Regions from separate parts of the Exiguobacterium sp. s183 genome, predicted to be linked through region 2. Evidence: riboswitches for the same ligand, from Rfam matches in the RefSeq annotation. Region 2 holds a riboswitch; each other region holds the start of a gene.
What was found. Region 2 has a riboswitch for S-adenosylmethionine ahead of KNP62_RS11580 (Na+/H+ antiporter NhaC family protein). Riboswitches for the same ligand answer to the same signal wherever they lie in the genome.
Positions count from the first base shown of each region.

Region 1 (4,427 bases), on a different contig from region 2:
TGTTCATCGCAGCACTTCTCTTCAGTATCCGTGAGAAGGACGTGAAGAAAATCGATCCACGTACGTTCAAGAATATTTTAGCCGGGATTGCCTGGGGAATCGGGAACTTCGGTCTCTTCGTCTCGAGCGGAGAAGTGGGGATTGCGACTTCCTTCGCTTTATCTCAATTGAACGTCGTTGTGGCGACACTCGGTGGGATCTATCTCTTAAAAGAGGAGAAGACGACAAAGGAACGCGTCTATGTCTTTATGGGAATCGGCTTGATTGTCGTTGCCGGATTTATGCTTGGGATTGCCAAAAGCTAAATTTCAATGATGAAATGATAAGAACCTTGAATGCGCACTCGTGCTAGCGTGCCATTCAGGGTTTTTTTGATTACCGATATTAAGGGAGAGCAGGAGATGATGTGACCGATAGGGAAGTAATCTCATGTTGCGTTCGTCATATAGGAGGGGCAGCGCATTCGTGATTGATTAGAAAAATGTAGAATAAAGGGGAAACGAATCATGGAATCAAACGTTGTGACGATATCAACGGTCGTCGATGCACCAATCGACACTGTCTGGAAACTGTGGACAGACCCAGATCATATTAAACAATGGAATCATGCGTCTGACGATTGGCATACGACCGAAGCGGAAAACGACTTACGGATTGGCGGGAAATTTCGAAGTCGGATGGAAGCAAAAGATCAAAGCATGGGCTTTGATTTTGAAGGAGTGTATGAAGAAGTTAAAGTAAATGAGCTTATTCAGTATCGTCTTGACGATGAACGGAGAGTTAGAATTTCATTTGCTTCAGAAGGGAATCAGACGAAAGTGATCGAGGTATTTGATACAGAATCGATGAATCCGGTTGAATTGCAACGACAAGGCTGGCAGGCAATTCTCGATAATTTCACTCGATATGCGAATGGATCTAATAAGTAGGTCGAATAATTTAAACTAAATATCGGCAGGGTCCATGTTGAAGTTGATATGGATTCTACCGATTGTCATTATAAACATCCAAAATTACTCATTACATAAAGGGTGAAAACTCTAAGTTTAAAGAGGGTGTATGACAGTTTGAAGTTTCTGTAGGATATCAATTATTAGAGAAAATTTTAATAGATAGTTTAAGATCGATTCTTCATTTTTACATATAAAAGGATGAATTCATTTATCACAAAAAAGATAAAAGCACTAAACACTCCCATTACAGTTGCAAAATTAATGGTTCCTTCTGTAAATACTGACAAATCGAATATAAGGCCGTAAGGGAAAACGAAAAAGGCACCAAACATCAAGTGCATCAAAAATGAAGTTATTTTTTTGATTTTGAATGTCATACGTTGACTTAGAAACTCCGAAAAAATAGAGGTCATTATTCCATAAGTGAAAATAATAGGTGAGGCATAAAACACATACATAAAAACATTCTGAAAATAAGTAAAATCTTCAAACACAGGCATGAAGACTGGAAGAGAAAAACTCAGAACAATTGAAGATAAACAGGCTACCATCAATTTTGGAACAATCATTTTCTTCTCCATACGAAAGAAATGGCAAACGCAGTAAAGCCTCCGATTACAACAATATAGAATATCGAGTAGAAAACAAACTCGCCGATATCTTCAAGACTCTTAAACGTGTTCTCTACAATCATTGGTTCAGATAAAATCCCAATCGTCACGATCGGCAGAAAAAGAATCCAAAACCGTTTCCAAAAATATGAGCTGTATGACGTCGATTGATGTGAAGTCAAATAAAAACCCTCCTTATAAAAAGTTCCATACTTTACCATATTGTAACACGTGAATTGCATGAATAAATAGATAGAACTGATAGAAATAATTTTTCTAATACAAAAAAACAGCGAGGACGTCAAACGTCCAGGCTGTTTGATATCAGTTATTCATTCGACGCGCTCAATTCACCCGTCCCGAACGTCGCACTAAAAGCACGGCACCAGATCACTACGGTGCTATATTCTGACAGATCGACATCTGCCGGAACTAAATAGTTTTGGTTTCCTGTATTCCCTTTAAGTGCTCCAAGTCGAATCCCTTCGGACGTCTCTTGTCCTGGCTTCGTCAAATAGACAAATAAATCAGGTCCGTTCGTCGTTTCAAACTCTTCAAATCGGAGATACGTCCCGTCTTCTGCCTCGACGGAGCGAATCGTGCCCGTCGTCTCATAATTTTTCTCCCCGTCCATGAACACACCCGCTACTTCGGTTTGACTCGGTTGTGGTTCCGGTGTCTCAGTTGTCTCTTCCTCTGTTTCTTCTTCTGAAGCAGGCGTCTCAACAGCTGTCGGTGGTAGTCCTTCATCGACTGTCTCTGTCAAGAAAAGCGGTGAGATGAGCCACCAGGCGACGGCGATTACGGCTACGCCGATCACACTGATGATGAGTTTCGTACTTGTTTTCATGTATGAGTCCTCCTTTTCGGATGTATGAACCATTAATAGCCTTTTCCCGATTATTGGGCTTATAAAAAGACGCGGATGCTAAAATCCGCGTCTGATGACCGTTATACGGTTTCGGTCCAGTTCTCTTCGATGAACGTGTCCCGTCCTGAGATGGCCCGGTCTTCTTTATAGTGTTTTGGATTCTTTTTGTGGTAATCCTGGTGATACTCTTCCGCTTCGAAGAATGTCGTCGCCGGAGTGATTTTTGTGACAATCGGTGCCGTGAAACGACCACTTGCTGCTAATACGTCTCGACTCGCCTCAGCCGCGATTCGTTGTTTCTCCGTGTGATAGAAGATGGCTGGGGCATACTGAGGCCCACGGTCTTGGAACTGCCCACCGTCATCGGTCGGGTCTGTCTGGATCCAATAGAGTTCTAGGAGACGTTCATATGAGAACAGAGATGGATCATACGTGATTTGAACGACCTCTAAATGACCAGTCGTTCCCGTTTTAACTTCTTCATACGTCGGATTGTCGATCTGTCCGCCCATATAGCCGGATACGATTCCTTCTATCCCTGGTAGTTCTTCAAAAGGTGTTACCATGCACCAAAAACAGCCACCTGCAAATGTTGCTTTTTCCATCTTGTCGTTCCCTCCAAATCGTATTTCAACAAAAAAGCGCTCACGTCGGATGACATGAGCGCTCTCGTCATATCGTCCAAGGTTTCCCTTGCTGGTCGTAGCACCTTGCCTGTGGCAGGTTGCTGTGAAGTCATGGAGCCAGATCTCTCGTTCACTCTTGATATCGATATGTAGTTGGTGAGAGCATCATACCACCCTCAAAATACTTTCGTCAATGCTTCGGTTTTCGCTTCAACTGAAAAATCGTCAAGACGATGATGAATCCGATCAACCCGATCGAAATGAACGGACCATACGGCACATTTTCTCCGTATAACTGCAAGAAAAATAGACCGAATACGGCGAGCAACACGAATACGTAGGAGCGCGTCATAGGAACCTCCTGTTTTTTCTTAAGTGTAACAAGAACACATAGACTTGGCGATACGAAAAGGAAATCAGGCATAGAGCACGAATAAAGTGGGAGAGATAAAGGAGGAATGTAGGATGGAACAAATCCAATTACATGAGCTGACGATTGAACGTGCACATCGTGGGTATAAAGAAGGACAATTCACGGCACGAGACGTGACCGCGTATTACCTTGGAAGGATTGCTGCATATAATGAGCGACTTCATGCCGTCATCCAGGTGAATCCGGACGCCCTGTTCGAGGCAGAGGCGGCAGAACGGGCCTATAAAAAAGGAGTACGCAAACCGCTCCTCGGTATCCCCGTCTTAATTAAAGACAATATCGAGACAGCCGGTCTGATGCGTACGACAGCAGGTGCCGCCGCCATGCGACATCATTTTGCAGGTCGAGATGCCGAGCTCGTAAAACGATTACGGGCTGACGGGGCAATCATTCTCGGAAAAGCGAACCTGTCCGAGTGGGCGAACTTTTTAACGGAAGATATGCCGAACGGTTGGAGTGCTGTTGGCGGACAAACGAAGAACCCTTATGGCGACCAATTAGATGTCGGGGGATCGAGTTCTGGATCGGCTTCGGCGGTTGCGGCGAACCTGACACTCCTTGCCGTCGGATCTGAGACGAGCGGCTCGATTGTACACCCGAGTGTGCATAATAGTATCGTCGGAATCAAGCCGACCGTCGGCTTGATTAGTCGTTCAGGAATCATTCCGATCTCACGTTCTCAAGATACGGCTGGACCGATGGCGCGTACCCTCCGTGATGCGGTCGTTGCCTTACAGACAATGTGTGGTGAAGATTCGACTGATCCTGCGACATGGGAAACTCCAATCGGACCGCCTTATGTGACATGTCTCGATGTCCGTCAAGCCGTCGGTATGCGTGTCGGATTTATCAAGCCAACTATTTCAGACGAAGAAGTCGATTTGTATGAACAGGCACTTCGATTGTTGCGTCAAGCCGAGGTTGAACTCGTCG
Region 1 is NZ_JACSKN010000001.1:430,219-434,645, forward strand. Features, by position in the region: gene KNP62_RS02215 (GRP family sugar transporter) at 1-305, shown strand, start outside; gene KNP62_RS02220 (SRPBCC family protein) at 507-929, shown strand; gene KNP62_RS02225 (DM13 domain-containing protein) at 1,893-2,414, opposite strand; gene msrA (peptide-methionine (S)-S-oxide reductase MsrA) at 2,516-3,040, opposite strand; SAM riboswitch class I at 3,108-3,207, opposite strand; gene KNP62_RS02235 (hypothetical protein) at 3,252-3,413, opposite strand; gene KNP62_RS02240 (amidase family protein) at 3,527-4,427, shown strand, end outside.
Region 1: another riboswitch for S-adenosylmethionine. It lies ahead of msrA (peptide-methionine (S)-S-oxide reductase MsrA); the one in region 2 lies ahead of KNP62_RS11580 (Na+/H+ antiporter NhaC family protein).

Region 2 (4,427 bases):
CTTGTCATCATTTTTCAACTCGACTCGATCGAAGTCAAAGGTGTGTACTTCACATTTTCTGAAAGTATCGTCTTAATTTTATTTTTATTCTTTGGATTTGAAACAGCACTCATCGTCAACCAAATCGGATTGTTCGTCTTTCAATTCGCCAATTTGAAACCGAAAGTCGCCATCCGTCGCTTCCGCTTCACGTATCCGTGGAATGCTATTACGGCATACTTAGAGATTGTCATCCCAGCAGCGGTTTATCTTGCCCTCGGTGGGGAGACCGGTCTCGACTTTTATTCGCAAGATTCGTTCGTGCCGCTTGCTGGACTGTTCCTTGCCATCTTTTTAAACACGGTGTTCCAAAAATATCAGGTGAAATGGTGGTTCCGCGTCGACATCGCATTGAGCGACTTTATGAAGATTGCCTTCTATACGTACGTCGTCAGTTTGATTTTCATCTTAGCGGCAGCGTTTTTCCGAGAGACCAACTTACTCGTCGTCAGTAGCATCGCCGCTGCGTTGACATTCTTTATTAAACGTCTCCTCATTCAAAAAGAGCGACAAGATGCATTCAAATCTTTGATTGAGCAATACGATGAAGCGAAAGAGGCCGTTTCCTTGTCACAGAGCGAGGCGCAAGCCATCGAAGTATTTTTAAGTCAATGCGAACAGCTGAATCATTATGATGAAGGGTATGTCGAGTTTAAATTGTTTGAACGCACCCTCTACTTTGATTTGAAGACGCGACAACCCATCGATCGCCCCATCGTCTTCACCTTGCTTGAGATGAGTCAGCCAATCGAGCAAGTCCTCGACTATGAAATGCGCTTTGAATGGGATACTTCCCTTTCTGATGCTTTCCACGACGATTACCACAGCTTCGTTTCTGTTCGTTCGGAGGAAATCGAAGAGATTCGTACATGGATTGTCATGACGGGAGAACCTGTATACGGTTATCCAAAGATTATTCAGCACGAAATCATCAAATTGTTAAAATCGTTCAACCGAACCATTAGCCGTTGTCACGAACGGGACCGCCTCTATACCGAGAGTCGGACGGACAGCTTAACGCTTCTTGCTAATGCGCGTGCATTTTATGAATATGGCATTCAACAAATATCCGATATGTCGGTATATCCGATATCGGTCGCCATGCTCGATATTGATTTTTTCAAAAAGATTAACGATACGTATGGTCATCAGGTCGGGGACCATGTCTTACAAGAGTTCGGACGACGAATCCGTCAGGTGCTTCGCCCGGATGATTTTGCGGCACGCTATGGTGGCGAAGAATTTATTTTATTGCTCAATCATTGTGATATGCACCAAGCGATTGAAATCACGGAGCGGATTCGCCATCAAATCGAAGCGAAACCGTTTCTTGTCGACCACCATGAGATTTCTGTCACCGCGTCTATCGGGGTCGATACAATCGAAGCGTTCGGGAACAAGCGTCTCGATGATACGATTCGAAACGCGGACCGTGCCCTGTATGTTGGTGGAAAATATGCAGGACGTAACCGTGTGGCGCACTTCAACAATTTAACGACGTAAACTCCCCTTTCTCACATCGAATTGGGGAGTTTTTAGGTTGACAACGGGATTTGAAACAGGTACGTTAGGGAACGTGTTTGATAATAGGATAACTTAACTTTTTATCGAGAGAGACGGAGGGACTGGCCCTATGAAGTCTCGGCAGCGGAGAACCTGTGCCAAATCCAGCGGGCGTATTGCTCGAAAGATGAAAAGGGTATTTCACACGAAGGACCTTTTTCTCAAGAAAAAGGTCCTTTTTATTTTTTAGTGAGGTGATTATTTTGGAACAACCAACAGCAAACAAGTGGGCACTTCTGCCGTTACTCGTCTTCTTGCTCTTTTTCATCGGGGCGGGTGTCTACTATGGGGACTTTTATAAGTTTCCAGTCCTTGTCGCAGCCATGATCGCATTGATGGTTGCAGCATTCATGACAAAAGGAAGTGCCACTCAAACCGTCGAGCGCATCGCGCAAGGTGCCGGAAATCCGGGAATCATCATTATGATTTTTATTTTCTTACTGGCCGGTGCCTTTTCAACGGTAGCCGAATCAATCGGTGCCATCGACGCGACGGTCAACGCGGCGTTGACGCTTTTACCCCCATCGCTTCTCTTAAGTGGACTATTCGTCATTGCTGCTTTCATTTCAATGGCAATGGGTACATCGACCGGAACGATTGCGGCACTTGCGCCGATTGCCCTCGGTATTCATGAGGAAAGTGGTGTGAACGTCGCCATCGCAGCCGCGGCAGTGGTCGGCGGAGCCATGTTCGGAGACAACCTTTCATTCATTTCGGATACGACCATTGCTGCCGTAAGGACACAACGGACGAACATGCGCGATAAGTTCCGGACGAACTTCTGGATTGTGCTACCAGCTGCCATCATCACGACGATTTTACTCGCCGTCTTGTCGAACGGTGAATCGACGGTCGATGTCGCCGCATTCGAATGGTATAAACTGATTCCGTATCTCGCGGTCATCGGACTGGCGTTAACGGGACTGAACGTCATTCTCGTCCTGTTGGGCGGAATTACGCTAACCGGAATCATCGGTCTTCTCGACGGAAGCTTATCCGTCACAGCATTTGTGACCGCTATCGCCGATGGTATGGTCGGTATGGCCGAAATCTCGTTCTTGACGTTACTCATGGGCGGCCTCGTCGGACTCATTTCGCACAACGGTGGACTCACGTATTTGCGTGATGCGCTGACGTCACGGATTCAAAAACGTGCCGGTGCCGAGTGGAGTATCGCTGGTCTCGTCAGTGCGACGAACGTGGCGACGGCGAACAATACGATTTCCATTCTCGTAGCCGGACCACTCGCCGCGAACATTGCGGACGAATATGATATCGAACGGAAGAAATCAGCAAGTGTACTCGATATCTTCTCATGTGGTGTACAAGGGATTCTTCCATATGGAGCGCAACTCCTCATCGCCGCAGAGTTGACGAAGACCGCTTCGCCTGACCTCGTCCCGTTCATGTTTTATCCGTTCCTCCTCTTTATCTGCGGAGGGATTGCCATCGCATTCAATTTCCCGCGTTTTAAAAAGCAGTCTTAAGCGAAAACACCTCTTTATTCAAAGGGGTGTTTGTCGTTTAGTGACCATCTCTTGTTTCAATTGCTCGTTGCGTTTTTTGAAAGCACGTCGTTTGAGCACTTCTTCTAGTCCTCGACTGATGGCCCACAACGCGACCAAAAGCAGACCGAGCATCGATAAACGAAACGGGCTTTGGATAAATTCTTCCCATTGATCCCCGATGACCGAGAAAATGACGACGACGAGTAGTTTCCCAAATCCCGCCGCCAAAATGAACGTACGGAGCGGCATCTGAATGAGCGCCAGCAAATAGGTGATCAAACTGACCGGGATGAACGGGAGTGAATACAAGAACCCGAGTGAGATCGGACTCATATGGTTGATTCGTTCTAACCAATAGACCGCCGCTTTATGTTTTTCGAGCCAACGCGTCATCGGTTTACGAAACACATATCGGACCGCCGCGAAGACGACAATCGTTCCGAGTAAGTTCCCGATCCATGATAAAAGGACCCCTAACAAAAAACCATATGTTGCCGCATTCGCTGAAATGATTAAAACGAGTGGCAAAAACGGAAAGATCGCTTCTAAAAATGGAGCGCCAAGTCCGGCCCAAGGACCGCCAGGCAAACTTTGAAGCCATTCGATTAATTGGATGATGTACTGTTGGAGAGAAGTGAGCATAGTCGTTCCACCTTCAACTTTCGTTACTACTACTCTATTACCCGAATTCGATTTGCAAGACGCATCTCCCTGCATTCGTCAAAAAAATTAAAAACCATTTGCGAAAATTCGTCGTGATATTTATCATATAATAATGGACTTGTGGTTGCAGGCAAGTCTATTCGTCGAACGACACAACCCAACGTTCGTTTTCCTGCAAAAAACTGAACACAGGGGAGCAACACAACATGGAAACAAAACCAATGCGGGTCTTGCTGTACTATAAGTACGTCAACATCGAAGACCCAGAAACACTCACGCAAGAACATTTGAAGTATTGTAAAGACCTCGGCATCAAAGGACGCATCTTGATTTCCTCCGAAGGAATCAACGGGACGTGCTCTGGTACTTGGGAACAAACTGAGCAATACATGAACGACTTGAAGGCAAACCCACTCTTCAGCGATATCGAGTTCAAAATCGATGAAGTCGAAGAGCATGCGTTCAAGAAAATTTTTGTCCGTCACAAGAAAGAGCTCGTGACGTGGCGCTTTGATGGTGAGTTTGATGTACCGAAACAACACGGTGCATACCTCGAACCAGCAGAATGGAAAGAGATGATGAATCGTGATGATGTCGTCATCCTCGATGTTCGTAACAACTACGAGTACGAACTTGGTCACTTTAAAAACGCGA
Region 2 is NZ_JACSKN010000004.1:276,250-280,676, reverse strand. Features, by position in the region: gene KNP62_RS11585 (GGDEF domain-containing protein) at 1-1,542, shown strand, start outside; SAM riboswitch class I at 1,641-1,736, shown strand; gene KNP62_RS11580 (Na+/H+ antiporter NhaC family protein) at 1,806-3,089, shown strand; gene KNP62_RS11575 (TVP38/TMEM64 family protein) at 3,108-3,752, opposite strand; gene trhO (oxygen-dependent tRNA uridine(34) hydroxylase TrhO) at 3,980-4,427, shown strand, end outside.

Region 3 (4,427 bases), on a different contig from region 2:
GCATCAAACCCTCAAATCCTGAAGAGTCCGATTGTCTTCGACCATCATCGCATCCAGGTCGGTTTCAGTGAGAAAGAGATTCGGACGTTCATTCCTCGGCATGACCGCATCGCTGAACTAAAACGTTTGCTCCACAACGCATAAATCGTGTCGCCTTGGCGACACGATTCTTTTTTAGGCTCGTTTTAATCTAGCTGCCAATCGGATTCCGAATGACTGAATCGATTGAACAAGGAGGATAAGGACAAAAATCGTCACATACATGACTTCCGGTTCGAAACGAAGGTGTCCGTATTGATACGCGATATCTCCAAGCCCACCGGCTCCAACGAGACCTGCCATGGCTGTCGCACCAATCAACCCGATTGTCGCAATCGTCAATCCGAGAACGATGGAAGAACGTGCCTCACGGATGAGGACGTACCAGATAATCTTTCTCGTTGAGATGCCCATCGCCTCATACGCCTCGATGACCCCGCGGTCGACTTCAAGAAGAGCAGACTCCATGAGCCGTGCGATGTATGGGGCGGTGAAGACGATGAGTGGTAGAAGCACACCTTGGACACCAATCGTTGTACCCATGATGAAACGTGTGAACGGCAAGATGAAAAACAAGAGAATGATGAACGGAATCGAACGGATGACGTTGATGACGCTCGATAATCCACCGTACACGAACCGGTTCGCGAGACGCCCGTTCGGTCTCGTCAGTACAAGCAACGTCCCGAGCGGAAGTCCAATCAAGGTCGAGATGAGGAGCGCGATACTCGTCATCGTCAACGTTTGAATCGTCCCCGTCCAAATCAGGTCACCCCAGTCTGTCCAGAACTGTTGCATGGTTCGACACCTCCCTTACGTGTACGCCGCTCGTCTTCAAATAACGGACAGCAAGTTCTGTTTGATCGTGATCCCCGTCAAGGTGAACGAGCAGATTTCCGACAAGACCCGCTTTCAATTTCTTGATCCCGCCTCCGATGATGTTCGGTAAGATCCCGAATCGTTTCGTCAACTGCGCGAGCACCGCTTGCTCCGTTTGACTACCGATGAATGATAAATGAACGAGCGTGCCTCGCGTCTGTAATTCCGACACCACTTCTTCCGGAACATCGAGATTCGTCTTCAAGAACCGCTGCGTCGTTTCGTGTCTCGGGTTTGAGAAGACATCCAACACGTTGCCTTGTTCAATAATTTTCCCATGATCGATGACGGCGACTCGGTCACAGATTCGTTCAATCACTTCCATCTCATGCGTGATCAAGAAGATGGTCAATCCGAGTTCTCGGTTGATCTCGAGCAACAACTCTAAGATCGACTCGGTCGTCTCAGGGTCGAGCGCACTCGTCGACTCGTCGCTGAGGAGGATGTCCGGTTCATGGGCGAGCGCTCGCGCAATGGCGACACGCTGTTTTTGACCGCCTGATAATTGTTCCGGATAATGGTTCCGATGTTCAGATAAACCGACGATGTTGAGATAGCGGTCGACCCGTTCACGGATGACTTGCTTCCCGAGCCCTTCGAGGCGGAGCGGGATGGCGACATTCTCTTCGACGGTCGCGGTCTTTAATAGGTTGTAATGTTGAAAGATCATGCCGATTCGCTGACGTAAATTCGACAGACCTTTTTTCTTTAGCAGCGTGATGTCTTGTCCCTCAATCTCAACGACACCTGTCGTCGGGCGTTCTAATAGATTGATCATCCGGATAAGGGTACTCTTTCCGGCACCGCTTCGGCCGATGATGCCGAAGATCTCCCCTTTTTCGATTGTAAGGGAGACGTCGTCGAGCGCGGTGATCGTATCTCCATTGACGTGAAATTGCTTGGTGATTTGTTTCAGTTCAATCATCGAATCCCTCCTCAGAACGCTGGTACGACAGATCCATTGAATTCCTCTTCGATGAAGGCACGTACTTCATCCGAATGGTAGTAAGACTTCAACGTCTCAACGACCTCATCTTCTTTGTTGGCCGAACGGACAACCACATAGTTCGGATACGGGTTGTCGACCGTGTCCTCATGGAACAGGGCATCCTCGTTGATAGAGAGACCTGCACCCATCGCGAAGTTCGTATTGATGGCTGCAAGGGCCACTTCCGGAAGTTGTGTCGGGAGCTGTGACGCTTCGAGTTCGATGAATTCGAGATTGAGCGGGTTTTCCGCGATATCTCGTTTCGTCGCTTTATCCGTCAGACCTTCTTTTAGTGTGATCAGACCTGCTGTTTCATATAGTCGCAAGGCACGAAGTTCGTTTGCCGGATCGTTCGGGACGGCAACTTTATCTCCTTCTTTTAAATCCTTGATATCTGTCAACTTCTCAGAATAAAGACCCATCGGGAATGCGACCGTTTTGAATACGTCGTCAATTTTATACCCTTTGTCTGACTTTTGAAGTTCGAGGAACGATAACGTCTGGTAACTGTTTACATCAAGGCTTCCCTCGTCGAGTGCCGTGTTCGGTGTGTTGTAATCATTGAATACTTTGATATCGATCTCAAGACCGTCCTCTTTCGCGAGTTCTTGTACTTTCTCCGCAATTTGCTCGTGTGGGCCACCAGTCACGCCGATCGTCAGTTCTTCCGTGCTGAGCGTCTCGCTCGCCTCGGATTGTCCACACGCAGAAAGTGCGATTGCTGCAAGGAATGACGTGCCTGCCAAAAGTGTTTTTTGTTTGATGTTCATGAATAGTTCCTCCTCCAAATGAAAAGCCCGCTACTCACGAAGAGCGGCGGGCACGACAAGTGAAAGTCGGACACGCTCATCTCCCAGACGTCTCGTCTGTTGGAATTAGCACCATGATCATACTGATCTGGTTGCCGGGTTTCATCGGGCCAGTCCCTCCACCACTCTTGATAAGCAAACGGTTTTATTATTTTGTTATTATATTACTGATAAAAGCATTATTTGTAAACTACTTCTTGAAGATTGATGAGAATTTCTTTTAACTGCTCTGAATCTTGAAGATTCCGAATCCCTTGAATCGTGATTTCTTCGACGATCGAAGTGACCAATTCATCGACTTGATCAGGATGAATCCCAAGTTGGGTAAGTGAAGTTGGCGCATCGATGGATTGAAGCCAGTCCTCGAGCAGGAGGGTGTCATCGGATCGAATCAACCGTTCTTGAACAATCAATCCGAAGCCAACCTTGTCTCCGTGTAGCCAATGGTGGGTCGATCCAAAACGACTAAGTGCATTATGAACGGCGTGAGCGACAGCAACACGAGTGCCGGCATCCCCAAACCCACCAACCGCACCACCGATTGCGAGAACATGGTCGACGATATACCGAATGTCCTTACCGTAGCGACGGAAGTCCTGTTCGCGGATTGACAGGTCCATCAATTTACCGCACTGCGCAGCAAGTGATAACCCTGACTGAATCCCTGCATCCTTTGAAGTCGTCCCGCTAATATAACGAGCCTCGAACCACTTTGCGACCGTGTCGATGACGCCAGCCTTGAAATAGTCATAAGGCGAATCACGTAACAGTCGTTCATCTGCGATGACGCGTTCGATGACGACCGGAAACGTGTCATAGCGAATGTAAGACCCTTCCTCACTGTAGATGACGCTGAGTGGTGTGAAGGCTGCACAGTTTGATACGAGTGTCGGGACGACAATGAGCGGGACCGACTGGGTGAATGCAATCCGCTTCGCCGTATCGATCAATTTACCTCCGCCGACGGCAATCCATACGTCGGGTCGATAGGCATTCAAACGATTTATTTCTTCGTCTGTACATTCCCCGTTGAACTGTACACTCGGAAGATTTGCTAGACGAGGGAACACGCGAACCGCTTCACCGTATCCGTTCGATCCTTTCAAAACGAGTGCCTTCCGGTTTCCAATCAACGTATGAAGGTTCTCGAGCGCATCATGCGAATGGTCATATTCGAGCACGGCCTGACGAATCACAAATGTACCTCCTCATAGGCTGCAAACAGTCTCTCAATCCGTTCTACCGCTTCATCAATCTTCTGTTCAGACGATACGAGACCGAAACGGATGTGGTGCTCTCCCTCTGTTCCGAAGAAGTAGCCTGGTGTGACGGCGACTCCCGCCTCGTGGAGTAACTTTGTCGAGAACGATTTTGCATCCCCCTCAGGTACTTTCGCCCATACAAAGAACGAACCCTTCGGTGCCTCAATCTCCCACCCCGCCCGGCGTAACCCATTAATCAATCGGTTTCGTCTTGTTTCGTAAAGTGAGGCTAGGTCATCACGTAAGTCGCGCGGGGATTCTAACGCCACAATCGCTGCCTCTTGAATGGCTGAGAAGACAGACACGTGGACGTGATCTTGATACGTGTTGATGGCTTCAATAATATCGGCATTTCCGACCGCGAACGCGACACGCCACCCCGACATATTGAACGCCTTCGACATCGTGTATACTTCAATTCCAATTTCTTTCGCACCATCTGCCTGAAGA
Region 3 is NZ_JACSKN010000001.1:562,002-566,428, reverse strand. Features, by position in the region: gene KNP62_RS02955 (Spx/MgsR family RNA polymerase-binding regulatory protein) at 1-144, shown strand, start outside; gene KNP62_RS02950 (methionine ABC transporter permease) at 175-837, opposite strand; gene KNP62_RS02945 (methionine ABC transporter ATP-binding protein) at 809-1,843, opposite strand; gene KNP62_RS02940 (MetQ/NlpA family ABC transporter substrate-binding protein) at 1,855-2,676, opposite strand; SAM riboswitch class I at 2,750-2,853, opposite strand; gene KNP62_RS02935 (iron-containing alcohol dehydrogenase) at 2,895-3,911, opposite strand; gene KNP62_RS02930 (aminotransferase class I/II-fold pyridoxal phosphate-dependent enzyme) at 3,908-4,427, opposite strand, start outside.
Region 3: another riboswitch for S-adenosylmethionine. It lies ahead of KNP62_RS02940 (MetQ/NlpA family ABC transporter substrate-binding protein); the one in region 2 lies ahead of KNP62_RS11580 (Na+/H+ antiporter NhaC family protein).